Regions from separate parts of the Rhodococcus sp. Q genome, predicted to be linked through region 3. Evidence: riboswitches for the same ligand, from Rfam matches in the RefSeq annotation. Region 3 holds a riboswitch; each other region holds the start of a gene.
The links. A riboswitch is a leader RNA that binds a small molecule or an ion and turns the genes downstream of it on or off. The one in region 3 is predicted to bind S-adenosylmethionine.
Positions count from the first base shown of each region.

Region 1: another riboswitch for S-adenosylmethionine. It lies ahead of FFS72_RS12080 (aminotransferase class V-fold PLP-dependent enzyme); the one in region 3 lies ahead of FFS72_RS23810 (DUF7229 domain-containing protein).
Region 2: another riboswitch for S-adenosylmethionine. It lies ahead of FFS72_RS14750 (amino acid ABC transporter permease); the one in region 3 lies ahead of FFS72_RS23810 (DUF7229 domain-containing protein).
Region 4: another riboswitch for S-adenosylmethionine. It lies ahead of FFS72_RS27055 (putative leader peptide); the one in region 3 lies ahead of FFS72_RS23810 (DUF7229 domain-containing protein).

Region 1 covers NZ_SCOY01000009.1:90,493-95,226, forward strand. Annotated here, with positions in the region: gene FFS72_RS12065 (hypothetical protein) at 1-788, shown strand, start outside; gene FFS72_RS12070 (YbaK/EbsC family protein) at 837-1,310, shown strand; gene FFS72_RS12075 (hypothetical protein) at 1,396-2,013, opposite strand; gene FFS72_RS27050 (putative leader peptide) at 2,063-2,155, opposite strand; gene FFS72_RS12080 (aminotransferase class V-fold PLP-dependent enzyme) at 2,166-3,446, opposite strand; SAM riboswitch class IV at 3,498-3,614, opposite strand; gene FFS72_RS12085 (L,D-transpeptidase) at 3,795-4,734, shown strand, end outside.
Region 2 covers NZ_SCOY01000013.1:93,333-98,066, forward strand. Annotated here, with positions in the region: gene FFS72_RS14735 (ABC transporter ATP-binding protein) at 1-43, shown strand, start outside; gene FFS72_RS14740 (bifunctional adenosylcobinamide kinase/adenosylcobinamide-phosphate guanylyltransferase) at 43-1,383, shown strand; gene FFS72_RS14745 (HAD-IIA family hydrolase) at 1,471-2,277, opposite strand; SAM riboswitch class I at 2,389-2,481, shown strand; gene FFS72_RS14750 (amino acid ABC transporter permease) at 2,555-3,523, shown strand; gene FFS72_RS14755 (amino acid ABC transporter ATP-binding protein) at 3,520-4,302, shown strand; gene FFS72_RS14760 (ABC transporter substrate-binding protein) at 4,336-4,734, shown strand, end outside.
Region 3 covers NZ_SCOY01000041.1:12,328-17,061, forward strand. Annotated here, with positions in the region: gene FFS72_RS23795 (hypothetical protein) at 1-204, shown strand, start outside; gene FFS72_RS23800 (hypothetical protein) at 216-737, shown strand; gene FFS72_RS23805 (DUF3293 domain-containing protein) at 862-1,362, opposite strand; SAM riboswitch class IV at 1,504-1,620, shown strand; gene FFS72_RS23810 (DUF7229 domain-containing protein) at 1,655-2,053, shown strand; gene FFS72_RS23815 (hypothetical protein) at 2,130-2,528, shown strand; gene FFS72_RS23820 (vWA domain-containing protein) at 2,571-3,212, shown strand; gene FFS72_RS23825 (hypothetical protein) at 3,278-3,685, shown strand; gene FFS72_RS23830 (arginase family protein) at 3,719-4,615, shown strand.
Region 4 covers NZ_SCOY01000013.1:104,285-109,018, reverse strand. Annotated here, with positions in the region: gene FFS72_RS14810 (ABC transporter permease) at 1-954, opposite strand, end outside; gene FFS72_RS14805 (ABC transporter substrate-binding protein) at 958-2,598, opposite strand; gene FFS72_RS27055 (putative leader peptide) at 2,514-2,714, opposite strand; SAM riboswitch class I at 2,740-2,832, opposite strand; gene FFS72_RS14800 (hypothetical protein) at 2,826-3,191, shown strand; gene FFS72_RS14795 (TY-Chap domain-containing protein) at 3,369-4,412, opposite strand.

The sequences.
Region 1 (4,734 bases), on a different contig from region 3:
AGGCGCGGCTCGCCGCCGGCACATACGAGACGCGCACCCTGATCGAGACGCGGGAGGTCATGGGCGGATACGTCATCGCGTCATCCGGCCCCGACACCCTGATCGTCGCGAGCGGAGCAGGCAGTTCCGCAGCGACCGCACTCGAGGGCATCTTCACCTCCGCGACAGCGGACATGGGCCGGGAGTTCGTGGTCCGCGACGACGTACCCGTCGGGGCGCACGACAACCGTGGCCTGTCCGGGTTCTACCTGTCGATCGGCTGGGTGGTCGGCGGATACCTGCTGGCAGCCGCGATCGGCCTGCTCATCGGGGCACCGAGGACGCTGCGCGAAGCGGGTGTGCACACGGCGCTCATGGCCGCGTACGCGCTGGTGTCGGGATTCCTCGGCGCGCTCATCGCCACGAACATCCTCGGCACGTTCACCGGGCATCTGCTGCCCCTGTCCCTGCTGGGTGCGGGAGTGGTGTTCGCGACCGGCATGTTCACCATGGGGCTGCGGGCGGCGATCGGAATCCTGGCCGTCCCGCTGGCGATCCTGATCTTCGTCGTGCTCGGAAATCCCAGCGCAGGAGGGGCATTCGGGTCGAATGTGCTGCCCTCGTTCTACGCCGCGATCGGCCGGTGGATCACGCCGGGAGCCGGAACGGAGGGTGTGCGCAGCATCGTGTACTTCCACGGAACCGGGCTCGGGCAGCCGACCGTGACGCTGGTCGTGTACGCGGTCGCCGGGCTCGCGGCCGTGTTCGGATTCACCGCCGCCCGATCTCGCCGGACACGTTCCGCCTGACGAACGTTTCGCCGAGCGAGCGGTGCCTCTCACGTCCTATGGTGGGTCATGGCGAGGACACTGCATCCGGACGCGGCGAACGTCGCGAGGACGCTGATCGCGCGGGGCCACCACGGGGTGGTGGCCACGCTGGACCAGCCGACCCACACCGCGGCGGAGGCGGCCGCGGTCCTCGGCGTCGACATCGGCGCGATCACGAAGTCGCTGGTGTTCCTGCTCGACGACGAACCCGTCGTGCTGCTCGTCTCCGGAGCTCATCAGGTGGACACCGAGCGCACCGGTAAACGTCTCGAGGGGACGTTGACGCGAGCGCCCGCGTCGCTCGTGCGTGAGGTGACCGGGCAACCGCTCGGCGGGGTTGCCCCGGTCGGCCATCCGACGAACCTGTCCACCTACGTCGATGCCTCCCTCGAGGCGTATCCGGAACTGTGGGCGGCCGGCGGCCGCCCCGACGCGGTGTTCCGAACGACCTTCCGCGAGTTGGTCCGCATCACCGCGGGCCTGCCCATCGACGTCGACTGAGCACCACACCCCTCGGTGTCAGGGGAACCCGAAGACGGTCGGACCGGGCAAGCGTTCCCCTCACCCCGAGGGGTCGAAGCGGAGGTCAGGAGGCGAGGGCGCGGGCGGTGAGGCCGAACCGGCCGAGGATCTCGCCCAGGACCGTCGACGGCCGGGTCACCCCCTGCTCGTGCAGCACCGGTAGGACGTCGTCGACGACCCGGTCGAGCACCTGCGGCAGAACGAGCGGGAGCAGGGTGACGCCGTCCGCGACACCCGCGGCCCGGATGTCCGCGAGCAGACCCACCAGCCCGGACGCAGTGCCGACGTACGAGATCGATTCCGGCACACGAGGTTCACGCAGTCCCGCGTCGAGCCGGGCAAGTTCGCGTCGGGCCCCGCGATGGTCGTCGGCGAGGAGCACCTCGACGTCGAGCAGAACGGCAACGGAATCGGGATCGCGGCCGTCGCGTTCGGCGCGGGCCCGGGAGACGTCACGCCGACGCTGCGCTTCCCCCAGGTCGTGCGCACGAATCCTGACAACGGAGTCGGGGTCGCCCGCGAGGTCGAGGGTCGACGACGTCAGTTCGACCCAGTAGTCGCTGAGGCCGAGCGGAATTCGGAAGTCGGTGTGGGCGGCCGCAGCCGGGTGACGCCCGGCACCGGAGAGTTCGACGGCCACGTGCAGCGGCCTGGACGACGGGTTCGAGAAGGAAGCAGACATGACTGTCCTCGGAATGTGACGGGGATGATCGGGGCGGTCGAGGTGGTACTCAGACCGGACAGATGCCCGACGCGGTGCGGCACAGATCGACATGCCTGCGGCACCACTGGCCGCCGATCGTCTCTGCCGCTTCCGAAGTCATGCGCCCGATACTAGCGTCCCGCTGCGGAGGTCGTCGCGCGCTCACGAACGAAATCCGCGATGGCGGAGACCAACCGGTCGACGTCGCCACTGCTGCTGCCGAGTCCGAGGCTGGCACGAACGGCCCCCTCGACGTGCCCGAGACGGGCGAGGAGCGGGTGAGCGCAGAAGCGGCCGTCGCGCACACCGATGCCGTACCCGTCGGACAGGAACGTCGCGACCTCGCGGGGCTGTGCGCCCGCAACGGTGAAGGTGACGATGCCGACCGCGTCCGGCGAGTCGGGCCAGATCCGCAGGATCTCGACGCCGTCGATGTCGGAGAGTCCGACCGTGAGCCGGTCGCACAGAATCCGCTCGTGGAGCTCGGCCTCGTCGGCGTCGAATCCGGCGAGCGCCTCGCATGCCGCGGCGATGGCGACGGCACCGAGAACGTTCGGGGTGCCCGCCTCGTGCCGCTGCGGCGCGGTGGCCCACTGGACGTCGTCGAGGTCGACGTTCTTGGTGGCGCCGCCGCCCGCCAGGTACGGCTCGGCGGCGTCGAGCCAGTCTGCGCGGCCGACGAGGGCGCCGGCACCGAACGGTGCGTACAGCTTGTGCCCGGAGAAGACGAGGTAGTCGACGCCGAGTTCGGCGATGTCGACGCGACGATGCGGCAGCAGCTGGGCGCCGTCGACGACGATGCGCGCACCACACTCGTGCGCGATGCGGGCGAGGCGGGCGATCGGCAGGACCTCACCGGTGACGTTCGACGCCCCGGTGACGGCGAGCAGCGCGGCGGGGCGCGTGCAGAGCTCGGCGACGATCCGCTGGATGGTCTCCTCGATCGTATCGGCGGACCGCACGACCCGGGCACCATTCCGGTTCCAGGGCAACAGGTTTGCGTGGTGCTCGATGTCGAGGACGACGGTGTCGCCGGGCACGCAGGAGGCCAGCAGGTTGAGGGCGTCGGTGGTGTTGCGGGTGAACACGACGACGTCGTCCTCACGGGCTCCGACGAAGTTCGCGACGACGCCGCGCGCACCCTCGTACCGCTCGGTGCACACCTGCGATGCGAAGCCCGCGCCGCGGTGGACGCTGGCGTAGAAGGGCAGCAGGTTCTGCACGGTTTCCGCGACCGCGGTCAGTGCGGGAGCGCTGGCCGCGTAGTCGAAGTTCGCGTAGGTGGCGGTGGTGCCGTCGGCGAGCGGGGCGACGAGGTCGGATCCGCACACGGGAGCGAAAGCGGCAGTGTCGCAGGCATTTTCATTGGCCGAGAGGTCGGCACAGGCGGTGGATTCCAGAACTGCGGTCATGGCGTCATCCCTTGAAACTCAGGGACCCGTGCGTGAGGTGGTTGTGCATCGAGTCCGCGCTTGCCGTGTCCGGTGTTGGATTCACGGCCAGGTCGTCACCCGGGGCACCCCACCGCGGTGGAGGGTTGCCGGCCAGCAAGCCGGGGCTAAGCGCTGGCACTCATAACCTGCAGCGAGAATGGCAGCCTTGCCGAGCGGCTGTCAACCCGAAGCTCCGGGGCTCCTCGGTGACCTCCATCACTCCCCCGCGTCCGAGCGCGCCGGTCGCGAGCCCGCCCACCAGCGGAAAACACCTGTTCACGGTCCGTCTATAGGCTGGTCGGACAGTTCGAACCTGGGAGGCGTCTCGTGCCGAATCTTCGTCGAAAGTCCATCGCCCTCGCGGCTGCAGTCGCAGCGGTCGTGTTGGTGGCCGGATGCTCCGGCGGCTCCGACTCGTCCGGTTCGACCGCGTCGGGCTCGCAGGAGTCCGACGCGACGATCACCTTCACCCCCGCCGACCTCACGGCGCCGGTGGACCCGCTCAGCCCGATCACCGTCGACGTGGCGGACGGGTCACTGACATCGGTCACGCTCACCAACCCGGAGGGCAAGGTGATCGAGGGCATCACCACGCCGGACGAGACGTCGTGGAAACCGGGCGAGCCTCTCGGCTACGGGAAGACGTACGACCTGGCGGCGCAGGCGGTCGACGGCCGCGGCGTCGCGACGTCTCGGGACGCCACGTTCACCACCGTGACCCCGAACAACCAGACCCGCCTCTACCTGAACACCACCGGCGGGCAGTCCCTCGTCGACGGCGGCAGCTACGGCGTCGGACTGGTCGTCGTCGGGCATTTCGACGAGCCGATCGGGGACCGCGCCGCCGCGGAGAAGGCGATGACGGTGACGACGAATCCACCGGTCCAGGGCTCGTGGTTCTGGGTCGACGACCAGAACGCGCACTGGCGTCCACAGCAGTACTACGCGCCCGGCACGACGGTGTCGGTCGACGCGAAGGTCTACGGCACCGATCTCGGCAACGGCCTGTACGGCGAGCAGGACGAGGCGGTGTCCTTCCGGATCGGCGACTCCCACGTCTCGATCGCCGACGACAACACCAAGATGGTGACCGTCTACGAGAACGGCCAGCTGGTTCGGGAGATGCCGACGTCGATGGGAATGGGTGGCACGGAGACGATCGGCGACACGACGCTGTCGTTCTGGACGCAACCAGGGGTCTACACGGTGATGGACAAGGCGAACCCGGTGATCATGGACTCGTCGACGTACGGGCTGCCGATCAATT
Region 2 (4,734 bases), on a different contig from region 3:
AGGTCCCGTCGTCCTGCCGGTCGCGCGCGGCGGTGCCCGGTGATGGAGGTGGTGCTCCTCGGCACCGGCGCCGCCGACGGCTGGCCCAACCCGTTCTGCACGTGCGCCTCGTGCCGGATCATGCTGGAGCGCGGCGAGATTCGCTCCCAGACGGCAGGCCTCGTCGACGACGTCCTGCTGCTGGACTGCGGACCCGAGGTGCCGCGGGCCGCGATGCACGCGGGGCGGACACTGTCCGGGGTGCGGCACCTCCTGCTCACCCACGCCCACCCCGACCACGTCGGACCTCTCGCGTTGCTGATGCGGTCGTGGGTGGCGCGCGAGCAGCCGCTGGACGTGATCGGCCCGCCGGAAGCGCTGGACCTGTGCCGTGACTGGGTCGGACCCGACGACCCGGTCCGGTGGATTCCGGTTGCGCCCGGCGACGCACTGACGGTCGGCGAGTACGGCGTCCGGGTGCTGCCCGCTGCCCACCGGGTGCACCGAGACGGCGACTCTGTCCTCTACGAGGTCGCGGCAGGTGGCCGGAAAATGCTGTGGGCCACGGACACCGGACCGCTCGACGCGGTACAGCTGGGCTCGGTGCGCGATGCGCGATACGACACCGTCTTCCTGGAGGAAACGTTCGGTGATCTCGCGGAGCACGAGCCCGACCACCTCGACCTGGTCAGCTTCCCCCGTGCCCTCGCGGCCCTGCGCGGCGTCGGAGCGGTCGTCGACGGCACCGACGTGATCGCCGTCCACCTCGGACACCACAATCCTGTCGACCTGCCGGACCGGTTGCGGCCGTGGGGTGTTCGCATCGTCCCGGACGGGACGGTGGTGACGGTGGGAGACGGTGCCCTCGGGTCGTCGGCGCCGCGCCGGACCCTGGTCCTCGGCGGCGCCCGAGCAGGAAAGTCGACCCACGCGCAGCGACTGCTGTCGGACCGCGACGACGTCACCTATGTCGCGACCGGTGCTCCCGCACGCGGTGACGCCGAGTGGGCCGCTCGCATCGCCGGCCACCGCGCGTCGCGACCCGACACCTGGCGCACCGTCGAGACCGACGACCTGGTGGGCGTCCTGCATTCGGCGACCGGCCCGCTGCTCGTCGACTGCCTCGGCGCCTGGCTCACCCGACGCATCGACACCCACGGCGCCTGGGACGACGAACAATCTTGGGCTGCAGTGCAATCCGACGTCGACGGCCTGGTGTCCGCGCTGCGCCGGGTGCGGGTGCCCGTCGTGGTGGTCAGCAACGAGGTCGGCAGCGGCGTCGTCCCCGCCACCGCCTCCGGCCGCCGCTTCCGGGACGCGCTCGGCAGGCTCAACACCGCCGTCGCAGCCGAGTGCGAGTCGGTGGTCCTCGTCGTCGCCGGCCGACCACTGCCCCTGCGCTGACCCGCCCTATGCCCGCCGCCCTTCCTGAATGGCGCATTCAGGAAGTCTGACTGAATGGATGGGCCATTCAGGAAGAAAGGGGGAGGGTCAGGCGGCGGCGAACGGGTCGTGGGTGCGACCGACGAGGTCGGCGACCGAGTCGAGGACCAGCGTCGGGCGGTAGGGGTACGCCTCGACGGTCGAGCGGCTGGAGATGCCGGTGAGGACGAGGATGGTCTGCAGCCCCGCTTCGAGTCCCGAGACGACGTCCGTGTCCATCCGGTCGCCGATCATGAGGGTGTGTTCGGAGTGCGAGCCGATGGCCCGCAGCGCGGACCGCATCATCAGCGGATTCGGCTTGCCGACGTAGTACGGCTCGCGGCCGGTCGCGCGGGTGATGAGCGCGGCGACCGAGCCGGTCGCAGGTAGTGAGCCGTCACGGGACGGGCCGGTGGCGTCGGGGTTGGTGGCGATGAACCGGGCGCCGCGTTCGACGAGCCGGATCGCGGTGGTGATCGCCTCGAACGAGTACGTGCGGGTCTCGCCGAGCACCACGTAGTCGGGGTCGCTGTCGGTGAGGACGTACCCGATGTCGTGCAGGGCCGTCGTCAGACCCGATTCGCCGACGACGTACGCGCTGCCGTCGGGGCGCTGATTGTGCAGGAAGGTGGCGGTGGCCAGCGCGGACGTCCAGATCGACTGCTCGGGGATGTCGAGACCCGTCCGCAGCAGGCGGGCGCGCAGGTCGCGGGGCGTTCGGATCGAGTTGTTGGTCAGCACCACGAACGGGGTGCCGGCTTCCTGTAGTTCGGCGAGGAACTTGTCGGCGCCCGGTACGAGGTGTTCCTCGTGCACGAGGACCCCGTCCATGTCCATCAGGTAGGTCCACCCGGGGGTCTGCTCGGTGTTCGCCATGGACCCATTGTGCTCGCTCACGGCGTGACCCGTCGGGCCGTGTATTTCGAATCACCTCGAACGCAAAGGGTGACCGTGCAGGCGGGTTGGGGGACATTTCATCGCGAGAGTTGACCATCGAGAGCGACCGAGAGACCCGGCTCAGCGACGTCGCAGCAACCCCCCGCCAGTGGGTGTGGGTGCTACCGCCGGGAGCGATGGTCGGCGCGACGGGACGGCATCGGCCGCCCCGTCCCAACCGCGAAAGGTCGCCCGTGACCGTGTCAGAGATCCGCTTGTGAGCGCGCCGGCTGTCAGTGCGCCGCCGGCTGTCACCGATGTCGCCGACGAGGCCGACCTGCGTGTCGTCCCCACCCGGCACCCGTGGCGCTGGGTCGTCGCGGCCGCCGCACTGGTACTGGTCGCGCAGTTCGTGCACGGCCTGGTCGTGAACCCCGGCTGGGACTGGGCGACGTTCGCGCAGTACTTCACCGCCCCGTCGGTGCTGTCCGCGCTGTGGACGACGATCGAGCTCACGCTGTGGGGCACCGTCCTCGGATTCGGCCTCGGTGTCCTGCTCGCAGTGGCTCGACTGTCGAACAATCCGGTGCTGCAGGTGATCTCGTGGACCTACGTTTGGGCGTTCCGGTCGATCCCGCTGATCGTGCAGCTGCTGTTCTGGTTCAACATCGCCTACCTCTATCAGACGCTGACGCTGGGAATTCCGTTCGGGCCTGGGTTCCTCGAGTTCAACGTCACCGGCGTGATCTCCGGGTTCACCGCGGCGGTCGTCGGTCTCGCCCTGCACCAGGCCGCGTACTCCGCGGAGATCGTCCGGGCAGGCATCATCTCCGTCGACCACGGGCAGATCGAGGCGGCGAACGCGCTGGGCATCCCGCGCGGCCGACAGTTCGTGAAGATCGTTCTGCCGCAGGCGATGCGCTCGATCCTGCCGAACGCCGCCAACGAGGTCATCAGCCTGTTCAAGGGCACCTCGATCGTGTCGACGATGGCGATCGCGGAACTCTTCTACCAGGTACAGGTGATCTTCGGCCGCAACGGCCGCGTGGTTCCGCTGTTGATGGTCGCGACCGTCTGGTACATCGTCCTGACCACGTTGCTGTCCATCGCGCAGTACTACATCGAACGGCACTACGCCCGCGGATCGGCTCGCGCCTTGCCGCTGACGCCGTGGCAGAGAGTGGTCGCGAAGTATCGCGAGATCCGCGACACCAGTCACGGCGCACCGAGGGGAGCGACACGGTGACGGGCCCCGAGGTGCAGGCAGTGCATGCCGTCGACGTGCGCGGGGTGCACAAATCCTTCGGCGCCTTGGAGGTTCTCAAGGGTGTCGACCTGACCGTCCGGCAGGGTGAGGTGACGGTGATCCTCGGCCCCTCCGGTTCGGGGAAGTCGACGCTGCTGCGCACGCTGAACCACCTGGAGAAGGTAGACCGCGGCACCATCCGCATCGACGGTGAACTCGTCGGGTACCGCCGCCGCGGCAACGTCCTGCGCGAGCTGCGGGACCGGGAGATCCTGCGTCAGCGCTCGAAGATCGGGTTCGTCTTCCAGAACTTCAACCTGTTCCCGCATCTCACGGTTCTCGAGAACGTCACGGAGGCGCCGGTGTCCGCGCAGCGCCGCGACCGCACCGAGGTGACAGCCGAGGCCAGGCAGCTGCTGGACCGGGTGGGCGTCGCCGACAAGGCCGACCACTATCCGAAGCAGTTGTCGGGCGGTCAGCAGCAGCGGGTGGCCATCGCCCGCGCGCTGGCGTTGCGCCCCAACGTCATCCTGTTCGACGAGCCCACCTCGGCCCTCGACCCCGAACTCGTCGGCGAGGTCCTCGACGTCATCCGAGACCTCGCGGGCGCGGGCGCGACCCTCGTCATCGTCACTCACGAGATCGGGTTCGCCCGGGAGGTCGCGGACACCGTCGTGTTCATGGACGACGGGGTGATCGTCGAGCAGGGCCCGCCGCGACAGGTGCTCGACCACCCGACCCACGACCGCACTCGCGCCTTCCTGTCGCGCGTGCTCTGAACGTCTCTCAACGAAAGATCCAGGAAGGAAACGATGTCCGCCACCATCCGCCGCACGAGGTTGTTCGCCTCGGCTCTGACCGCCGTCGCCCTGTTGGCGGGTGCCGCGTGCAGTTCGGGCGAGGCCGCCGAACCTGACGCCGCGACCGCAGCCGGATACAACCTGACGGCCGAGCAGAACCGCATCACCACGGACGAAGTACCGGACATCGCCGCGAAGGTGCCGCAAGCGATCCGGGACCGAGGGACGCTGATCGTCACGGGGTCGGCCGGCACGGCGCCGCCGCTGCGCTTCTACGCGGACGACGACAAGACGATCATCGGATCCGAAACGGACATCGCGTATCTCATCGGCGACGTCCTCGGCCTCGACATCGAACTGACCGCTGCCGACTGGGCGCAGAACTTCGTCCGCATCGACTCCGGCGAAGCG
Region 3 (4,734 bases):
CGCGCACAGAGCGAGTTCGCGGCCTCGCTTCTCCGGTATGAGGACGACGCGCTGGCTCGCGAGATTCTTCGACGTCAGATCCGTGTTGAACTCGCGGATGTCTATCTCGGGCGATACAGGTTCCTCGAGCCGTACTGGGAACTCGGCGAACACCCCGAACGATCGCGTGACTATTGCCTCCGCCGCAGCCGGCGGCACGGCTGACCTTCACGGTCTTGCCAGACGACGACGGCATCAGCAGGTTCATCACCGAACGCATCAACCACCACGCTGCGCAGCCGTGCGGGTCCGGGTTCCAAGCCGATCCGCAACGGACGGCGGTCTTGGAACGGATCGCGCAGTGGGCGGGCCGGGATCGGTGCACGCTGTACCGCGGGAACACCACCGCGGAGGTCATCGACATCGGCGGCGAAAACGTCACCGACGACTACTTGGTACTGGCCATCAACCGGCCGGCGGGCGGTCAAGACGCAGTAGCGATCAGCCCGGCCGTCGGGCGCCATGCCACATTCGTCGTCCGACACGACGTCTCGCATCTCCCCTGGCGCGACGTGTTCGCCTTGCCCAAAGCCAGCGCCCGCGGCCTCGGCGCCAAGCGAATGCAATTCAAGGCGCGGTGGCCAATGGACCCCTATGAAGCGATGTTCGAGAAGGTGGTGACTGCGCTCGAGTGCTCGACGGCTAGGTTTGGGGAGAAGTTCGTCTACTCCGACGATCTGGGCGCCTATTTGCTGTGAGCGATGGTCTCGCCGACAACGGCCCGCGACCCAGAGGAAGTCGAATTCTCTGTTACCGGTGCGGCTCCACGAACGGCGCGCGTGCCGGTGGATCCTCGCCGCGGCATGTCAAGGAAGGGGTCGTCTACAGATTGCCCGGGGTGGGCTCCCGTCGCCAACCCCGGTGGGAGTGCCGGTCGCCGGCGCACGCCAGCAGTGACCAACGGGGTCCGTTCCAGGAGAAGACTGCGACCTGACCGAACTGCGCGCCGAGTTCGCGGGCCTGCCGGTCGGTCAGACCGAACACGGCCCGACTGTCCTCGCTGTGATCGCCGGTGAAGCTGGACCCGACCGCGGGTATCGAACGAATGCCGGCAGCACGAAGGAAGTCATCGAGCACGAGCATCCGCGAGTGGGACACGGTGTCCGGCTCCGGATCCGGTTGGATCGCTGTCACCACGTGCAGCGGCCCGAACGGGGGAGTGGACTCACTGTCGCTCCCGTCGCAGGGGCGGACGGCGCCACCTCCCGCGGTGGTTTCGAACCGCACCATCGTGTTGAGATAAAACTCCCACGGCGTAGGGCCGAGGGCGAGACGGGCCAGATCGCGGCGCGGTGTCCACGCGAAGTCGTCGTATTCCTGCACCACCTCAAACTAGTCAGCCAGGTGACGGTCGGGCGGCTAACGGTGGTTGTGGTGGGGGATCGACTCCGGTCCCGCCGCAGTTGTTGCGCATACGCAGTTTCTGCGGTACAGTGAATTCCGTTGGGCTGGAAGGCCTGACAGCTTCACGAGATGCGGTCGCCAAGCTCCGACTTGACCGTGCACCAACCCCAAGGCGTTTCGGGGTGGTTCGGGTGACGAAGCGGCTCACCGTCAACCGGCGGCGAGCAAGTACGCCCCGCTCCGCGGCGGGAATCACCGTAGGAGAATCCACATGAGCCACAGCATCACTCCCGTGACCGAGCTGTCCGTCGGCGTTCACTCCGGGTCGCCCGCCTCGTCTCGCTCGTCGGAATCGGCCAGCAATGCTGATGCGCGGCTCGCGGCGCTGTTGGCCGCACATGCGTGCCCGAAGACCCACTCGACCGCCGAGGTCGCCCGCATCTTCGGGAAGACCGACCAGTGGGTGTACTGGGTACTGCGCGAGGGCGTCACTCGCGCGGACGGCAGCCTCATTGAGCCCGAGCGTGTAGGCAAGGGCAACCGGCGCCGCTTCACGCGGTCCGTGGTCGAGGAGATCGCTGTCGCGCTCTACCGTCGTGGAACTCTCGGCCACGACGGCGTCTGTCAGGTCATCGCCAACCTCGATGCCGCGGAGGGGCTGGCGGCCTGAGGGGTGCTGAGTGGCGTGCAGGCCTCCGGCCACCCGCAGTTATTGCGGATGCGCATATTGTGCGGTATGGTGTGTCATGTCCAATCGATACGCTCGAATCCGGGACGAACTCGATCGCGCCGAATCCGCCGACCCTTCAGCCGCATTGGAACATCTTCGGATCGTGTTGGAGGAAGTGAGCGAGCTGCTCGACGAGCAGCTCGCTCACGCCGTAGTTGACTACGAACTGTCTCTGCGTGCTGCGGGAGCGAAGGCAGGTCTGACCGAGAATGCCGTCGGCCCGCGCCTGGCCCGCACTCCGATGCTCGCCCCCTATGCCCGTCCGGACAAGCGAGTGACCGCCAAGGAAATCCAGCGCGCCCGCTACGACAAGAAGAGCGGAGCACCTGCAGCCGGCATCAAGGGCAACGTGCCCGCCGCTCCGTCCACCACCACCTCGAAACCGATGCGGTTCAAACCGCGCCGCAACACCTGACCCCGACAACGCCCACCCCCCCCTTGTAGAGAGGACCCTTTCGTGGCCGACATGGACCTGACCCGACTTGTGTTCCTACTGGATCGTTCCGGCTCGATGCGGAGCATCCAATCCGATATCGAAGGCGGGTTCGCGGCCTTCATCGACGACCAGCGCGCCGCCGCCGGCCGCTGCACGGTGACCCTCGCCCAGTTCGATGACCACTTCGAGGTCGTCTACCACGACGTCGACCTCGACCAGGTTCCGCCGCTCGCCTTGCGACCGCGGGGGAGGACCGCACTGCTCGACGCCATAGGAACCCTGATCACCGATGTCAGCGCCGACGTCGCGGCTCTGCCCGCAGACGAACGCCCGGGGACGGTGATCGTTGCGATCATGACCGACGGACTGGAGAACGCAAGCCGGGAGTGGACCCACCCCGCGATCACGGCGCTCGTGAAACTGCACACCGACCAGTTCGACTGGCAGTTCCTGTACATGGGTGCCGATCAGGACGCGATCGAGGTCGGCACCCGGCTCGGTGTCAAGCGGGAGCAGTCCCTGACCTACAGCAAGGGCAAGTCGCGTGACGCGATGGCCGCCGCCTCGGCCAACATCCGAAACTACCGCCATGCCAAGACCATCAACCCCGCCGCACCCATGCCCGAGTTCAGCGACGCACAACGAGCAGCGCTCGACGACTGACACGGCACGCACGCCATCCGGTGCGTCCCGTCGGTCGTTCGGACCATCGACAAGGGAGATACACCATGGCATCCGTTCGAGGACAGCGCTTCCTGGTAGACCCGGAAGGGGAAGCGCAACGCTTCACCGCGCAGCTGCAGGCCGAGGCCGCGGCAGCATCGTCGGATGCGCCGCCGCCGTACGTGTGGCAGCCCGGCTACTGGTGCGCAGTCAAGACCGGTGCTTGGCCGAACGTGACCGGCTGGGCGGAGAGCCGGGAGGCACAGCGACTCTTCGAGTCGAAACTCGCCGGACTCAGAGCTGACGGCTCGCCCAAGGCCACAAAGCGGGCCGCCGCGTACGCGCAAGCGGAAATGCTGGCCCGGACCACCGCCCGGAAGGAAGCCAGCGACCGGTACTACACACAACTCGATGCCTCCACCGGCGACGACACCCACCCGGGTGGTCAGCATCTCGCTACTCCGCCGGACTGACAACCACGACCCGAAACCGAGGACGGTGCCCGAGTGAAGATCTACTACAGCCCCGATTATGTCGGCGCCGCTTACAGTTTCGATACCACCCGCAAAGCCGAATGGGTCGCCGATTCCCTGACCGATCGACCGATCGGCGGCGTCGAACTACTCGCGCCGCCGCCGCTCACGTCCGCTGATCTCGAACGCGTCCACGACCGTGAGTACGTCGAGGCGGTGCGGACCGGTGAGCCGGCATATCTCGCCGAGTCCCAGGGATTCGACTGGGACCCGGCACTGTGGTCGATGGTGCTCGCGTCGTGTGGGGGTGTGCTCGCGGCGGCCCGCAGTGCCCTCGAGGATGGTGTCGCTGGGTCGTTGTCCTCGGGGTTGCACCACGCGAAACGCGACCGTGGGGACGGCTTCTGCACGGTCAACGGCCTGGTTGTGGCCGCGAAAACTCTCCTCGCCGAGGGCGTCGTCGGTTCGGTTCTGATCCTTGACCTCGACGCGCACTGTGGCGGCGGGACCGCGGAGCTGATCGACCATGATCCGCGCATCTGGCACGAGGACGTCTCCGTCAACGGGTTCGATCGCTATTCCGGTCACTCGAACTCCGCCTTATGGGACGTCGATCATGTCGAGGACTATCTGCTCACAGTGAGGCGGGCCGTGGCACAGGCCGACAGGATCGGCTCGTTCGACCTGTGCCTGTACAACGCGGGGATGGACCCCTATCAGGGGTGCGGTATCGGCGGCCTGGACGGAATCACCGCCGAGGTTCTGGAGCATCGCGAGCGGATCGTCTTCGACTGGTGCCGTCAACGACGACTGCCGGTCGCGTTCGTGCTGGCCGGCGGCTACGTCGGATCCGGTCTCGGCCAGAGAACTCTCGTCGACCTGCACCGACTCACCCTCACGGAAGGGGCCCGCGCAACCACCCTCGTCTGACCTCTGCGTGGCCGCCCCAGACGCACACTGAGATGGTTTCTGGTTTGCCGCGATCCCCGCACGCTGGATCTTGTTGCGCACCCGGCCACCACGCGCTGCATGCCGCCAATCCGAAGGAG
Region 4 (4,734 bases), on a different contig from region 3:
GGCACCGGCGCGGCGGCCGGCGCCGACGATCCGTGGATCGATGAGCGGGTACAGCAGGTCGACCGCGAGGTTGACGAGCACGAACACCAGCGAGCTGAACACGACAACGCCCTGCACCACCGGAATGTCCTGGGCCATGACCGACGTCTGGGTCAGCCGGCCGAGACCCGCCCGCGAGAACACCGTCTCCACGACCACAGACCCGGCAAGGAGGGTGCCCACCAGCACACCGGCGATGGTGAAGGCCGGAATACTGGAGAGCCGCAACGCGTGCCGTGTCTGGATTCGCCATCGGGACGCACCCTTCGCCCGCGCGGACTCGACGAACGGCTGCCGCAAGGTCGACTGCAGGCTGGTGGCGAGCACCTGCGCGATGACCGCGCCGATCGGAAGCGCGAGGGTGATCGCGGGCAGCAGCAGGTGATCGAACCCACCCTCCCCGAAAGCGGGGAACAGCCTGAGCCGGAACGAGAAGATCTGCAGCAGGATCAGACCCACCCAGAATGTCGGGACGGCGACACCGAGCGGCGGCAGCGAGAACAGCGCGTTACGCAGCCACCCGATCCGCGTGTAGGTGGCGAGGAACGCGACCGCCGTACCGAACACGACCGCGAGGACCAGAGCGAACGAGGCCAGGGCCAGGGTGCTCGGCAGCGCCGCGGTGATCGCCTCCGTCACCGGTTGCCCCGTCGCGATGGAGATGCCGAAGTCGCCCCGGATCGCGGCCGTCAGCGCATTCCAGTACTGCGCCAGCACCGGCTGATCCAGTCCGTACCGGGCCTGCAACGCGGCGACCGCGTCCGCGTCGATCGCGGCGCCACTGGTGGCGGCGGAATCCACCGCCATGCTCACCGGATCCGACGGCAGCAGGTACAACACCACGAAAGACACCGTGAACGCCGCCCACAGCACTCCGATCGCCTGCAGGACACGAGATCCGAGGTAACGAGTCATCGGTTACTCGCTGAGCCAGGCGTCGAAGAACTGCAGCCGCGCCGATGCCTCGAACTTCAGGTCCTGCACGGTACCGACGGCGCCGATGGCCTGGGACAACTCGACGGTGGGCAGCCACAGGCCGTTGTCGAGGATCAGCTGCTGGGCCCGTTCGATCAGCTCGCCGCGCTGCTGCGGATCGGTCGTCCGCAGTTGAGCGGCCAGCACCTCGTCCAACTCGGGGATCGGTCCGCGCGCGTTGAGGTTCCGTCCCTCGATACCGAAGGCGGTCCGCAGGATGTCACCGTCGGCACGGGTGCTGTTGTAGTAGGTGGAGTCGTAGTCCTTGGTTCCCTGCCGGGCGGTCTGCTCGGCGGTCGACACCAGGTCGAGACGCAGGTCGACACCGACCTGGCGCAGCTGCTGCTGCACGAGCTCGAGAATCGCCTGGTTTCCGGCGAACACGGAACTGAACGTCACCGAGAAGCTCAGCGGTGTGCCGTCCTTGGCGCGAATCCCGTCCGGTCCGGGCACCCAGCCCGCATCGGCCAGGATCTTCTTCGCGGCGTCCGGGTCGTAGGTGACGTCGTCGAGGGCGACGTAGTCGGGTGTGCGGGACGCGAGAGTGCTCGTCGCGGGCGTGAAGTCGGGCCCGAGGACCGTGTCGACAAGCTCCTGCCGATTGATCGCCGGTACGAGCGCGGCCCGAACAGCCGGGTCGGCGAGGACTCCGCGGGTCACGTTGGGCTGGAAACCGAAGGGAATGCCGGGGTTCGAGGTGGTGAGGATGCGTCCACCCGCGCCCTCGATCTGCGGCACGTCCTGCGGAAGCGCGTCGGAGACCGCATCGAGCTGGCCCGACGCGAGCGAGCCGCTGCGTACCCCGGACTCGGGGACGATGGTGAACTCGATCTTGTCGAGGTACGCCTCGCCCTCGTGCGCGAACACGTCGGAGCCCCACGCATATCCGGTGCGCTTGGCGAGGGTCGCCGACTTGTCCTGGACGTAGCTCTCGTACACGAACGGTCCGGTGCCGGACAGGTCGCCCGCGCAGCGCTGCTCGGCGGACTTCGCGATGTCCTTGTCGGACAGGAACCCGAGCTGCACTGTCGACGTGGCCTGCAGGAACTGGGCGTTCGGTGCCGCGAAGTTCACCTGCACGGTGCGCGGGTCGACGACAGTGGAGCCGGTGTACCCCGACAGGTAGCTCGCGCCGAGCGCCGCCTTCGCCGGCGTCAGAGTGCCGAGAATCGCGTCGAAGTTCTTCTTCACGGAGTCCGCGGTGAACGGTGTCCCGTCGCTGAACGTCACCCCGTCACGAAGGTGGAAGGTGAAGGACGTCGCGTCACCGCTCACGTCCCAACTCTCGGCGAGCCACGGCGTCAGTGCACCGGTCTCGGGATCCTGGTCGGTGAGCGAGTCCACAACCTGCCGTGCCACATAGATGGTCTGGTTCGAACCGGACTGGGCGGGGTCCGCACACGTCGGCGCGCCCGAGAGGCCGTAACGCAGGGTCCCGCCCGCCTGCGGGGCACCGGCACCGGCCGACGAGTCGGTCGTATCGGCCGACCCGCACGCTGTCAGTCCGGCGGTGAGCGCAGCCGATGCGACGACTGCGAGCGCTGCGCGACGTCGCGCAGCCGAGGAAGTGAACGAGAAGGACACCGAGGCTCCATGATCTGAGGAAGGGGAAGGCTGTTCGAACCCAGAGAGGTCGACGAGTGACAGAAGTCCGCCGAGACCCGGCACAGGTCGATGTGCAGCCGCGACCATGCGGTCACCAGGCCCTCACCGATCACGCCACTTCCTCCATCGTTCCCGGCAGTAGCACCCTCACCTGTCCACAGGGGGTTGCTGCGACGTCGTCGATCCGGGTCTCTCGGTCGCTCTGGATGGTCGTTTCACACGCTAGCGATCACGGCGTACGGGGCGAACCCTTTGCGTCATCACGATCGCAACTCTTCTCACGGACACGACAGGGCTGTTCGAGGCCGCAAGCGATCCTGGTCAGCCTCGCCGGGTACTTCTTCGACCTCACGCGCCGGGTATCGGGCAGCAACGCGCTGAACTCGGTCCTGCACGGACTCTTCGACTTCGCGCTGATCAGCGGTTCGATGATCCTGCTCGATCAGCAGTCCTACCTGGGCGTGTTCGCACCGATCCTGGTCTGTCCGGTGCTCGCCATCGTTCTGCTCGTCAAACGCCGCGACATCGAGTCGCACAACGCCGACGAAAGCCCCGTCACACCAACGGCGTGACGGGCCCGCCGAGGCGGTCGACCTAGAGCACGTCTCCTGATTCGCGAGGCACTTGAGCCAGGTGCACACCGCCGAGAGGCGGTGCCCCACTGTGGGTCGGATTCCTACGTCTTCGGCCGTCAGGTAGATGTGCCGATTGCAGTCCCGCGGCTATTGGTGAAGATGGCTACCTGGTCCTCAGGCCGGGGCGATACCGAGTTCCGCACCCACGTACGACATGTCGTCGACGCCCTGGAAATTCGAGAATGCCTTGAAAGCAAGCTCGTTGGGGTGAGCCACTCCAGCGACGTCGCGCAAGGTCACCATTGTTCGAACGGCCAGTTCGTGCATGGTGGGATATGTGGTGTCCCTTCCGGTCGGCGGGCCCAGCCAGATCGGCGCGTCGACAGCCCCGAGATGATCAGGCGCCCACCGCCACCCGAGAACGCCCATCAACCGGTCGATTTCCTTCAGATCCGATCCTGCCCGATCCCAGAACATACACTCGCTGTCGATGTCACCACCGGAGTTGTGGAACTGCACGAACTGATTGCCCGGTCCTTGTCGAGGAACATCCAGGATGACAACGCCCAGCCACGGCAAAGTCGCCAGAACCCACTCGAACCGCGTGACGAACTCGTCCCACCCTGCGCACCGTGCCGGAAGGCCGGACAACGTCGGACGGTCGGAAGCGACCTCGCCCACAGCCTGTGTGTCGGTGGGGCCGAAGTTGTCGTAAGAGCTGACACGGAGCCGGTCAGGAGTCGTACCCAATCCGTCATGCAACACCGCGACGATTGCACCGGCGATCACGTGTCGTTGGTCGTCGGCGGTGTGGCGCCATCCCGTTCTCCACTCCCGCGGATACTCCTCGACACGCCGGCCCCCGTGATCGACGTCGTGATCGCGGCCGATACTGATGTCGACAGGCGTCCACAACGGCTCGTCGAGTGGCACCATACGACCGGACTCACGGTCACGGACCATGGAAAACAACGTGGTCCGCTGCGACTGGATCACCGCCCGCAATCGGGCAGCCGTCACCGGTTCCTCGGGCACCGTCACCCTGATGTCAAGTCCTTTGTCATCCTCCCTGAACAGGATCCGCTGCCCGGTCAACGTGTCGCGCAACTGAAGGCTGTCGCCATTCGTCGGCGAAATCAGCGTCTCGTTGTTATCCCAGTCCGGGTACAGCACCAGTTGGATGTCCTCAAACAGACTGGTCCAAACGTCATCAGCCACAACCACTCCCCGTTTCCGAAACCTCCCGACAACCTCCCGACAAACCTACCGACACGCCCCGACACGTACGTTTCCGCCGCCGACAAACCATCCGCCTCGGCAGCAGGGCGACAATCTCCAGACTGTCGAACGCACTACATTGCCGCATACCGATCGTTCGGTAACGATTGCGGTCTGGTGACGAGAATCGGAGCGCTACAACGTCACCGCCGTTACGCCGGTGACGGCACCTGAGGCGAAATCCTGACGGTCCTGCCGGCGCAGCCCGACGCGGCCGGTGACATCGACTGGACGGTGTCGGTGGACTCGGCCGTTCACGCGG